Regions from separate parts of the Pseudomonas sp. NPDC089554 genome, predicted to be linked through region 2. Evidence: predicted binding sites of a transcription regulator. Region 2 holds the regulator's gene; each other region holds the start of a gene.

Region 1 (3,888 bases), on a different contig from region 2:
GGCCCAGTTGGGTACGCTTCGGGTCGACGAAGCGGGCGCCGGGAATGTGCCCGCTAACGTAGCGGTTGGCGCTGCTCAGGTCGACCAGGATCAGCGAGGGCGAGCCCAGGCGCGGCAGCAGGTCGGCGGCTTCGATCACCAGGGGCAAGCCGGAAAAATCAGTCATCCACGGTCTCCAGGGTGGAACGGAGGGGCGATTGTAGCGCAAGGCTCAGGCATTGCGGTTGGCGAAGGTAGCCAGGGCCCGCTCGATGCATTGGGCGGTCTTGGCGAAGCCCTGCACGCTGACGTCGGCCATGGGCCTGCCGTCCTGGTCGGCGATCGCCAGCATCAGCACTTGCTCGCCCACCGCCAGCGAGCGCATCAGCAGGTGTTCGCCGCTGAACAGCGTGCGCAGTGGCGCGGGCAGCAGGGCGGCAAACTGGGCGTGGTTTTCCGGGCTCAGGCGCAGTTGCCCGGTCTTGCTGACCAGGCGCTGCAAGAGTTTGCTTTCAGCCAGCGGCAGTACCAGGGCGGCGGCTTCACGTGGCACGCCGGCGGTCTGTTGCACGCGCAGGCAGTCCTGTTGGCGGTCGACCATCAACAGCATGATCCGGGTCAGGCCGCAGGCTTGAAGGGCCATACGCGCCTGGGTCGCCAGGTGCACCGCATTGGTGAACGGGCTGGGTTGGGCCAGCAGGTCGCCGCACAGTGTGCGCCAGCGCTCCAGGTCATGGGGCGGTGGCGGCGGCGGGGTGAGCATGTCGGGGTGCGGGCGGCGCTGGTCCCATGGCCAGATGAGCGCCTCGGCAGGGTGGAACAGGGCGTGGCGGGCGTGGTGGCGGGCACTGGCCGCAGCCTGTTGGTGAACCTGCTGCTGAACATCGTCCAGCGAGGTTTGCAGGTACAGCGCGGTGAGCAGTTGCCAGCGCAGCAGGTGCGGGTTGTCCCAGCCGACCTGCGCCGAGAGCGCCAGGCCGTTGGCCAGCAGCACGGTGTTGGGTGGCTGGTTGAACCAGCGGCGCAGGGCCGGCGCTTCATCCAGCAGGTGTTGCTGGGTGAAGGCATCCTGCTCACGGGCGATCAGCAGCGCCTGCGCCAATTGCTCGCGCTCTTCGAGTAGCAGGCGGTAGCCCTGGGTCACCCATCCGGGCAGGCGCCAGTGCTCGGCAACAACTTGGCACAAATGCATGATGCGCACGCCAAACAGCTCGTGCTCCACCTGCGCGGCTTCTTCGCCCTTGTGGATAACCCGCAGCTCCCAGGCATCGAGCAGCTTGGGGTAGGCCAGGGCCATGGCCCAGAGCGGCGAGAGGAACAGCAAACTGCCCCAGTGGATTTCCTGCCACAGGCGTGCCAGGCGGCTGGCGAACAGGCCGTTGGCCTGCTGCGTGGCATGTTGGCTGATCAACAGGAACTGGCGCAGCACCGGCGGGAAATCGTCACCGGGTATTACCGGCAGGCGCGCGAGCATTTCGGCGATGCGCGTCAGGCCCAGGCGATTGAGGGCCACTTCCAGGCTCTCGGCGGGTTGCGCCTGGCTGGCGTTGGCCGGGTGGTTGGCCTCGCGCATCACGCACAACACCAGCGACGGGCTATCCTGCATCAGCTCGGCGATGTCGCGCAGCGAGCTGCGGCTATCGCGGATGGCCGCCATGACGCTTTCGTAGCTTTCCTTGGGAACCGGTACGCGAACACCGTCGAGCAGCTTTACCCAGGCATCGAGGGAGGAAGGGATCTGAGCGGGTAGCTTGGTTTCAATTGGCATTTTGACATCAGTCCAAACTGGCTTTTCGCGATTTGTGGCTATAGTCTGGCGCAGTTCTGCCGATAAGTAGAAGAAGTGTTTAACAGCTTCCGCACACTGACCCCGACCACGACAGCAAGTGCTTTGAACCTATGGCTAAAATTATCGGCATCATCGTCGTATTCGCGAGCGTGCTCGGCGGATATGTGCTCTCCCACGGCAAGATCGCAGCACTGATCCAGCCATACGAAGTACTCATCATTGGCGGTGCAGCCTTCGGTGCATTCCTTCAGGCGAACCCTGGATACATGACCATGCATGTATTCAAAAAGTCGCTGAAGATGTTTGGCACCCGCTTCACGCACACCTTCTACCTGGAAGTGCTGGGCCTGATCTACGAGATCCTCAACAAGAGCCGCCGTGAAGGCATGATGGCCATCGAAGGGGATATCGAAGACCCGGCGGCCAGCCCGATCTTCGCCAAGTACCCTGCGGTGATTGGCGACGAGCGCATGACGGCGTTCGTCTGCGACTACCTGCGCATCATGTCCACCGGCAACATGGCGCCCCATGAGCTCGAAGGCCTGTTCGACATGGAACTGATGAGCCTGAAGGAAGAGCTCGAGCACCCCTCCCACGCCGTGACTGCCGTGTCCGACGCCCTGCCGGGCTTCGGTATCGTGGCGGCGGTACTGGGTATCGTGATCACCATGGCCTCGCTGGGCGAGGGCGACCAGAAGTCCATCGGCCTGCACGTCGGTGCCGCATTGGTGGGTACCTTCCTCGGTATTCTGGCCGCCTACGGCTTCTTCGGCCCGCTGTCCACCTCGCTGCGCCACGATGCCAAGGAAGAACTGAACGTCTACGAGGCGATCAAGGCCTCGCTGGTGGCCTCGGCGTCCGGCATGCCGCCGTCGCTGGCCGTGGAGTTCGGGCGCAAGGTGCTGTACCCGGCGCACCGCCCGAGCTTCGCCGAACTGGAACAAGCGGTTCGCGGTCGCTAAGCCATGGAGAACAATCAGCCCATCATCGTCAAGCGCGTCAAGCGCTATGGCGACGGCCACCACGGCGGCTCCTGGAAGATTGCCTTCGCCGACTTCGCCACGGCGATGATGGCGTTCTTCCTGGTGCTGTGGCTGCTGTCCACTGCCACGCCCGAGCAGAAGATCGCCATCGCCGGCTACTTCAAGGACCCGATCGGCTTCTCGGAAAGCGGTACGCCCTATGTCATCGACCTGGGCGGCTCGCCGCAGCTGGCGCCGGAAAAGACCATCAACCCGGAAGAAAAAACCGAGCCCACGCCTGACACCAGCATCCAGCTGGACAAGGACCGGATCGAGAACATGGCCGAGCAGGTCGAGCAGGAGCGCTTGAACCTGCTGCTGCAAGAGCTGCAGAACAAGGTCGAGGAGAACCCTGAGCTACAGAAGTTCAAGGACCAGATCCTGTTCGAGATTACCCAGGACGGCCTGCGTATCCAGATCATGGATGCCGAGAACCGGCCCATGTTCGACCTGGGCAGCGCGCGCCTGAAGCCGTACTTCGAAGACATCCTGCTGGCCATGGCCGACACCATCAAGGCGGTGCCGAACAAGATCAGCGTCAGTGGCCATACCGATGCCAAGCCTTACTCCGGCACCGGCGACTACGGCAACTGGGAGCTGTCGGCCAACCGCGCCAACGCCGCGCGCCGTGCGCTGGTCGCCGGTGGCTACCCGGATGCACAGGTGGCGCGGGTGGTGGGTTATGCCTCGTCGTCGCTGTTCGACCGCGAGAACCCGCTCAACCCGGTGAACCGGCGTATCGACATCGTCGTGCTGACCAAGAAGGCCCAGCGCGATATCGAAGGCGAGCAGGGTGCGCCCGATGCGCCGGCCAATCCGGCACCGCCTGGCGATGCCGCACCCGGCGCCTCGGCACCGCCCGCCGACGGGTCGCAGCCGATGCAGCCGCGTGAGTTGCGCCAGAAGCTGAACATCTTCGAAGAGGGCGTGTTGAAGATGGATGAGCCCAAGGAAAACTGAGAACCGAGGGGCCGCTATGCGGCCCTTCGCATTCAGTAGGTGTCTTGGGTCAGGCTCGCCACGATCGCGCGATAGCTGTGCATCCGCTGCGCCGACACCCGCCCTTCCTCCAGCGCCTTGAGCAGCGCACAACCCGGC
Region 2 (3,888 bases):
CTTGCCGTGCAGTTGGTCGAGCAGCGACTCGAACTCGGCGTCGGTGATTTCATCCCCCCCGCCACTGCTGACTTCGCCTTGCAACTGCTGGGCGGCCTCGGCCTTGACTGCGTCGAGCGAGTCGAGCAGTTGTTCGAATTCGGTATCGGTGATGTCCGCATCAGCGGCGGCTGGCTCGGCCACCGCTGCGACCGGCTCTGCAGCCGCCACCGGCGCGTCATTGCCAGCGGGCTCGGCCAGGCGCGACAGCGCCGCCAGCAGCTCGGGCGTGGCCGGGGTAATGTCGCTGCGCTCACGGACCTGGCCGAACATGCTGTTCACCGTGTCCAGCGCCTCGAGCACCACATCCATCAGTTCCGCATCGACCCGGCGCTCCCCTTTGCGCAGGATGTCGAACACGTTCTCTGCGATATGGCAGCACTCCACCAGCTCATTGAGCTGGAGGAAGCCGGCGCCCCCTTTTACAGTGTGAAAACCGCGGAAGATCGCATTGAGCAGGTCGGCATCATCAGGCCGGCTTTCCAGCTCGACCAGTTGCTCGGACAGTTGCTCAAGGATTTCGCCGGCTTCTACCAGGAAATCCTGGAGGATTTCTTCATCGGCGCCGAAGCTCATTAAACGTGCTCCCTAAAAACCCAGGCTGGACAGCAGATCGTCGACATCGTCCTGACTGGACACGACGTCTTCACGCTTATCGGCATGAATCTGCGGACCTTCACCCCGAGTCGGATGTTTTTCTTGATCTTTTTCAGCACGCAGCTGCTGGTGGTCATGTTCGATACCGGCAAAGCGGTCGACCTGGCTGGCCATCAGCACGAGCTTGAGCAGATTTTTTTCGACTTCGGTCACCAGCGCAGTGACGCGCTTGATGACCTGGCCGGTCAGGTCCTGATAGTCCTGAGCCAGCAAGATATCGTTGAGATGGCTGGCGACATCGCGGTTGCCCTCGGCGCTACGCGCCAGGAAACCGTCAACGCGCTTGGCCAGCTCGCGGAACTCTGGCGCCGCCACTTCCCGGCGCATGAAACGCTGCCAGTCGGCCGACAGGGCCTGGGCCTCGCTCGCCAGGTCGTTGAGCACCGGGGTGCTCTGCTCGACCAGGTCCATGGTGCGGTTGGCCGCGTTCTCGGTCAGCCGCACCACATACGACAAGCGTTCGGTAGCGTCGGTGATCTGCGACACCTCCTCGGCCTGCGGCATGTGCGGGTCGATCTGGAAGTTGACGATGGCACTGTGCAGCTCACGGGTGAGCTTGCCGACTTCCTGGTACAGGCCACGGTCGCGGGTCTGGTTGAGCTGGTGAATCAACTGCACCGCATCGCCGAACTGGCCGCGCTCAAGGCTTTGTACCAGTTCTTCGGCGTGCTTCTTGAGGGTCGACTCGAACTCCCCCAGAGAATCGTTCTTGGATTCCATAGCGCCCCCTGACGTGACTCAGCCGTTGACGCGTTCGAAGATCTTCTCGATCTTTTCTTTCAACGCCAGCGCAGTGAACGGCTTGACCACGTAACCGTTGACGCCGGCCTGGGCGGCTTCGATGATCTGCTCACGCTTGGCCTCGGCGGTCACCATCAGCACCGGCAGGTGCTTGAGGCGCTCGTCGGCACGCACCGCACGCAGCAGGTCGATGCCGGTCATGCCAGGCATGTTCCAGTCGGTCACGAGGAAGTCGAAGGGCTCGCTGTTGAGCATCGGCAGCGCCGTGTTGCCATCATCGGCCTCTTTGACGTTGGTGAAGCCCAGGTCACGCAACAGGTTCTTGATGATCCGCCGCATCGTCGAAAAGTCGTCAACGATGAGGATTTTCATATCTTTGTTCAATTAGACCTCCAAGCAGTCTTTAACGCGCTCGGCGCCGAGCGCGCGCTCAATCAATTCGGTACAACCTGCAACGACCGCAAAGAAACCTTCACTCAACGCGCCCGCCATTCCCCAAGGCGGCTGCGCAGGCGTGCCGCGCACTGGCTGTGCAACTGGCTGACCCGCGATTCACTAACCCCCAGCACCTCACCGATTTCCTTGAGGTTCAGTTCCTCGTCGTAGTACAGCGCCAGTACCAGGCGCTCGCGCTCCGGCAGGTTGGCGATCGCCTCTGCCAGGGCCGACTGGAAGCGCTCGTCTTCCAGATCACGCGAAGGTTCCAGCTGGCCGCTGGCACCGTCCTCGTGCAGCCCCTCGTGTTCGCCGTCCTGCAACAGGTCGTCGAAACTGAACAGGCGGCTGCCCAAGGTATCGTTCAAAATCCCGTAGTAATCATCGAGACTCAATTGGAGTTCGGCAGCAACCTCGTGATCTTTAGCGTCACGACCGGTTCTGGCCTCAACACTGCGCATCGCGTCACTGACCATGCGCGTGTTTCGATGCACCGAACGCGGCGCCCAGTCACCCTTGCGCACCTCGTCGAGCATCGCACCGCGGATGCGAATACCGGCATAGGTCTCGAAACTTGCGCCCTTGCTGGCGTCGTATTTGTTGGCCACTTCCAGCAGGCCGATCATGCCGGCCTGGATCAGGTCCTCGACCTGCACGTTGGCCGGCAGGCGCGCCAGCAGGTGGTAGGCGATACGCTTGACCAGCGGCGCATAGCGCTCGATCAGCTCGTACTGGGCATCCTTGGATGCCTTGCTGTACATCTTGAAACCGCTCGCACTCATAGTACCGGCCCTGCGCTGGTGGGCTGCACCAGGCGCTCGACGAAGAATTCCAGGTGGCCGCGCGGGTTGGCTGGCAGCGGCCAGCTGTCGACCTTCTGCGCGATGGCCTTGAACGCCAAGGCGCACTTGGAACGCGGGAAGGCTTCGTACACCGCACGCTGCTTCTGCACCGCCTTGCGCACGCACTCGTCGTAGGGCACCGCGCCCACGTATTGCAGGGCGACGTCGAGGAAGCGGTCGGTGACCTTGGTCAGCTTGGCGAACAGGTTGCGCCCCTCCTGGGGGCTCTGCGCCATGTTGGCCAGCACACGGAAACGATTCATGCCGTAGTCGCGGTTGAGCAGCTTGATCAGGGCATAGGCATCGGTGATCGAGGTGGGCTCGTCGCACACCACCAGCAGCACTTCCTGCGCGGCGCGGACAAAACTGACCACCGAGTCACCAATACCCGCAGCGGTGTCGATCACCAGCACGTCGAGGTTGTCGCCGATCTCGCTGAACGCCTGGATCAGCCCGGCATGCTGGGCTGGCGCCAGGTGCACCATGCTCTGGGTACCCGATGCCGCCGGCACGATACGCACCCCGCCCGGGCCTTGCAGGAGGACATCGCGCAGCTCGCAACGGCCCTCGATGACATCGGCCAGGGTTCGCTTGGGCGTCAGGCCCAGCAGCACGTCGACGTTGGCCAGGCCCAGGTCGGCATCCAGCAACATGACCCGGCGGCCGAGTTCGGCCAGTGCCAGGGACAGGTTCACTGAAACGTTGGTCTTGCCGACGCCACCTTTGCCACCGGTCACGGCGATCACCTGTACGGGATGCATGCTACCCATTTCTGTTCTTTACCTTGTTTCGCGTGGATCCGGTCCACTTGAAGGGTCTCGCTCGGTTCCTTGCAGCACTCATGTTCAACCCGCACGCTTGCCGGGGTTGTGATAGAGGTCAGCGAACATGTCGGCCATGGCTTCTTCGCTGGGGTCTTCCTGCAACTGCACGCTCACTGCCCGGCTTACCAGCTGGTGCTTGCGCGGCAGCTGCAGGTCGTCAGGGATGCGTGGTCCATCGGTCAGGTAGGCAACCGGCAGTTGATGACTGATGGCCAGGCTCAGCACTTCGCCGAGGCTGCCCGTTTCGTCGAGTTTGGTCAGGATGCAACCGGCCAGCCCGCAGCGTTTGTAGCTGTGGTAGGCGGCGGTGAGCACCTGCTTCTGGCTGGTGGTGGCCAGTACCAGGTAGT
Region 3 (3,888 bases), on a different contig from region 2:
CGGCGAGGAAGGCGGCAATACCCTGCACGTGCCCAGCGGCGAGAAGCTGTCGATCTTCGATGCGGCCATGCGCTACCAGGCCGAGGGCACGCCACTGGTGGTGATCGCCGGCCAGGAGTACGGCACCGGCTCCAGCCGCGACTGGGCCGCCAAGGGCACCAACCTGCTGGGGGTCAAGGCCGTGCTGGCGGAAAGCTTCGAGCGTATCCACCGCTCCAACCTGGTGGGCATGGGCGTGCTGCCGTTGCAGTTCAAGGCCGGTGACAACCGCAAGGCGCTGGGGCTGACGGGCAAGGAGCGCATCGATGTGCTGGGGCTGAGCGATGCGCAGGTGCGCCCAGGCATGGACCTGACACTGCGTATCACCCGCGAGGACGGCCAGCAGGAGCAGGTTCCCGTGCTGTGCCGGATCGACACGCTGAATGAGGTGGAGTACTTCAAGTCAGGCGGCATCCTGCATTACGTGCTGCGTCAGCTGATTGCCGGGCGGTAGCCCATGCACCTGGCTATCGCGGCCTTGTGCCGCGATAGCCTCACCAGGGAACGGCGTCTAGAATCCCGGCGGCTCATACCAAAAGGATTTCCGATGCCCCGCCCTCACTGGATCGCCCTGCTGCTGCTCACCCTCGGTTACGTATTGGCGCTCACCTACGGCAGCCTGACCCTTGCCACCCTACCCGCGTTCCTCGCGCTGCTCGTTGCAGGCTGGCTGGTGCGGCGCCCGGCACGCTGGCAGCAGGCCAGCGGCCATGCGCTGTTCATCGTCCTCGCCGCCGCCCTGGCCTTGCACTGGCTACCGGGCTTCCTCGGGGCCAAGGTGATCGACAAGGCGGTGTTCAGCGAAGGTGCCGTGCCGTTCTCGATGTACCTGAACCTGGACAAGCCGCTGATTGGCTTCTGGATACTGCTCGCCTGCCCCTGGTTGCTGGTGCTGCGCGCCCGTGGCGCGCTGACCGGCCTGGCACTGACACTGCCGTTGACCCTGGTGGCCTGCCTGGGCGGCGCCTGGGCACTAGGCCTGGTCACCTGGGCGCCGAAATGGCCCGACCAGGCCTGGGTCTGGATACTCAACAACTTGCTGCTGGTGAGCCTGACCGAAGAGTTGCTGTTCCGTGGCTACCTGCAAGGCGGCCTGCAACGGTTGTTCGGCCACCCAGGCCTGGCGCTGGTGGTGGCTGCCCTGCTGTTCGGCCTGGCGCACCTGGGCGGTGGCTGGCAGTGGTTCTACCTGGCCAGCCTGGCAGGTGTCGGCTACGGGCTGGCCTACCGTCATGGCGGGCTGTTGGCCGCGGTGCTGTGTCATTTCCTGTTCAACCTGGCGCATTTCACGCTGTTTACCTACCCCATGCTGGCCCCGTCCTGAAAAGGGCCGGGGTCGAAACTGTCATAATTTCGCCAAGATAATGAAATATCGCGCGGAACATGCAGGCAAAAAACGATTTTTCCTAGCGCACCGCCAGAGTAGTGGCATTGCGCCAGATCAAGCCGGAATAAATATTCACTCAACAAAGCCCGCTGTCTGCCGATACGTGTCCAAAGCCTTGCGGAAACACTGCCCATGCGTAACAACCAGCCGATTACCCAGAGAGAACGGACTTTCCCTGCACAGCAGCGGTTGATCTCCACCACCAACGCCAAGGGCGTGATCACCTACTGCAACGATGATTTCATCGAAATCAGTGGCTTCTCCCGCGAGGAACTGACCGGTGCCGCGCACAACCTGGTACGCCACCCCGACGTGCCGTCCGCCGTGTTTGCCCACATGTGGCAGACCCTCAAGCAAGGCCAGCCCTGGATGGGCATCGTCAAGAACCGCTGCAAGTCGGGCGACCACTACTGGGTCAACGCCTATGTCACGCCGATCTTCGAAAACAACCAGGTGGTCGGCTTCGAGTCGGTTCGAGTCAAACCGACCGCCGAGCAAATTCGCCGCGCCGAGGCCTTGTACCAGCGCCTGAACCAGAACAAGTCGGCAGTGCCTCGCCGCGACAAGTGGCTGCCGGTGCTACAGGATTGGCTGCCATTCATCCTGGTCAGCCAGATGGGTTTTTTGATCGGTAGCTGGCTCGGGCACTGGTGGGGCTTCGCCCTGGCGGCAGCCCTTTGCGTGCCACTCGGCCTGCTGGGCCTGAGCTGGCAGCAGCGCGGCCTCAAGCGCCTGCTGCGCCTGGCCGAACAGACCACCTCCGACCCACTGATCGCGCAGATGTACACCGACAGCCGTGGCGTACAGGCACGCCTGGAAATGGCCATGCTCAGCCAGGAGTCGCGCCTGAAGACCTGCCTCACCCGCCTGCAGGACAGCGCCGAGCACCTCAGCGAGCAGGCACGTCAGTCCGACGTGCTGGCGCACAAGAGCTCCTCAGGCCTTGAACGCCAACGCGTGGAGACCGAGCAGGTGGCAACGGCAGTCAACCAGATGGCCGCCACCACCCAGGAAGTAGCCAACCACGTGCAGCGCACCGCCGACGCCACCCAGGAAGCCAACCGCCTGACCCACGAAGGTCGGCAGATCGCCGGGGAAACCCGTGAAGCGATCGAGCGCTTGTCCACTGCGGTGGGCGAAACCGGGCAAACCGTCACCCAGCTGGCCAAGGACAGCGACGAAATCGGTGGCGTGGTGGATGTCATCAAGGGTATCGCCGACCAGACCAACCTGCTGGCCCTGAACGCCGCCATCGAAGCCGCACGCGCTGGCGAGATGGGCCGTGGTTTTGCCGTGGTCGCCGACGAAGTGCGTCAGTTGGCGCAGCGCACCGCTGAATCCACTGGGCAGATCCACGCCCTGATCGCCAAGTTGCAGCAAACCGCCAACAATGCCGTGCAGACCATGGAGACTGGCCACCGCCAGGCCCAGGAAGGCGTGGAGCGGGTCATGCAGGCCGACCAGGCGTTGGTGGGCATCAGCGAAGCGGTCGCCAATATCACCGACATGGCCACACAGATCGCCGCCGCTACCGAAGAACAGACCGCCGTGGCCGAAGAGATCAGCCGCAACATCAGCACCATCGCCGACCTTGCCGACCAGACCGCCGAACAGGCCCAGCATTCGGCTCAGCTCAGCGAGGAACTGACCTCCACCGCCGGTACCCAGTACTCGCTGGTAGAGCGTTTCAACCGCTAGAAGCAATGCGGGGCGAGCCAGTGGCGCGCCCCGCATCGTTCATCCCTACCGCTACCAGTCCAGGCTTAGCCGGCTTTCGAAGTAACGCTCGTTACCGGTCAATGGGTCGTTGAAACGCAGGCTCTGGGCCAGTAGCTTCAATGGTCGTTGCAGGTCGTCCTGCTCATTGCGCAGCACCGGGTAGAACGGGTCATTGCAGATGGCCGCGCCCAAGGCGGCCATGTGCACCCGCAACTGATGGGTCTTGCCGGTCACCGGCGACAAACCGTAGCGCCACAGCTCACCGTTTTTCTCCAGCACCTCGGCCAAGGTCTCGCTATTGGGCGCGCCTTCTACCTCGTGCATGCGAAAGAACGGCTCGCCATGCTCCAGGCGGCTTTTGTGCACCAACGGAAAGGCCTGCTGCGTCAGGGCTGCGGCGATGGCCTGGTAGCGTTTGTCGATGCGTCGCTCGGGGAACAACCGCTGGTACGCACTACGGGTATCCGGGTTGGCCGAAAACAGCACCAACCCAGCAGTGTGCCGGTCGATGCGGTGTAGCGGCACCAGGTGAGGGTTGCCCTGGCTGCGGATAAGGCGGCGCAACAGGGTTTGCTCAACGTATTCGCCGGTGGGCGTGACCGGCAGAAAATGCGGTTTATCCGCCACCACCAGGTGTTCGTCGCTGTAGAGCACCGACTCCTGCACCGGTATCGGCTTTTCGTTCGGCACTTCACGAAAGTAATGCAAACGCAGGCCTGGTCGGTAAGGCCGCTCGGCAGCGA

What was found. The regulator FliA, encoded in region 2, starts transcription of late flagellar genes. The targets are predictions, from matches to a motif close to CTAAAGTTTNNNNNNNNNNNGCCGNTAA.
Region 1: motA (flagellar motor stator protein MotA) is a predicted target of FliA. The motif match lies at 1,786-1,813, and genes of this name have one in related genera.
Region 3: ACQKPE_RS17420 (methyl-accepting chemotaxis protein) is a predicted target of FliA. The motif match lies at 1,502-1,529, and genes of this name have one in related genera.

What each region holds. Positions count from the first base shown of each region.
Region 1 is NZ_JBNNVR010000010.1:70,795-74,682, forward strand. It holds gene ACQKPE_RS05325 (rhodanese-like domain-containing protein) at 1-166, opposite strand, end outside; gene ACQKPE_RS05330 (HDOD domain-containing protein) at 212-1,747, opposite strand; gene motA (flagellar motor stator protein MotA) at 1,879-2,730, shown strand; gene motB (flagellar motor protein MotB) at 2,734-3,750, shown strand; gene rsgA (small ribosomal subunit biogenesis GTPase RsgA) at 3,783-3,888, opposite strand, start outside.
Region 2 is NZ_JBNNVR010000023.1:57,319-61,206, reverse strand. It holds gene ACQKPE_RS10000 (chemotaxis protein CheA) at 1-615, opposite strand, end outside; gene ACQKPE_RS09995 (protein phosphatase CheZ) at 628-1,416, opposite strand; gene ACQKPE_RS09990 (chemotaxis response regulator CheY) at 1,435-1,809, opposite strand; gene fliA (RNA polymerase sigma factor FliA) at 1,914-2,654, opposite strand; gene fleN (flagellar synthesis regulator FleN) at 2,651-3,484, opposite strand; gene flhF (flagellar biosynthesis protein FlhF) at 3,560-3,888, opposite strand, start outside.
Region 3 is NZ_JBNNVR010000060.1:4,758-8,645, reverse strand. It holds gene acnA (aconitate hydratase AcnA) at 1-493, shown strand, start outside; gene ACQKPE_RS17425 (CPBP family intramembrane glutamic endopeptidase) at 587-1,363, shown strand; gene ACQKPE_RS17420 (methyl-accepting chemotaxis protein) at 1,559-3,124, shown strand; gene ACQKPE_RS17415 (pseudouridine synthase) at 3,176-3,888, opposite strand, start outside.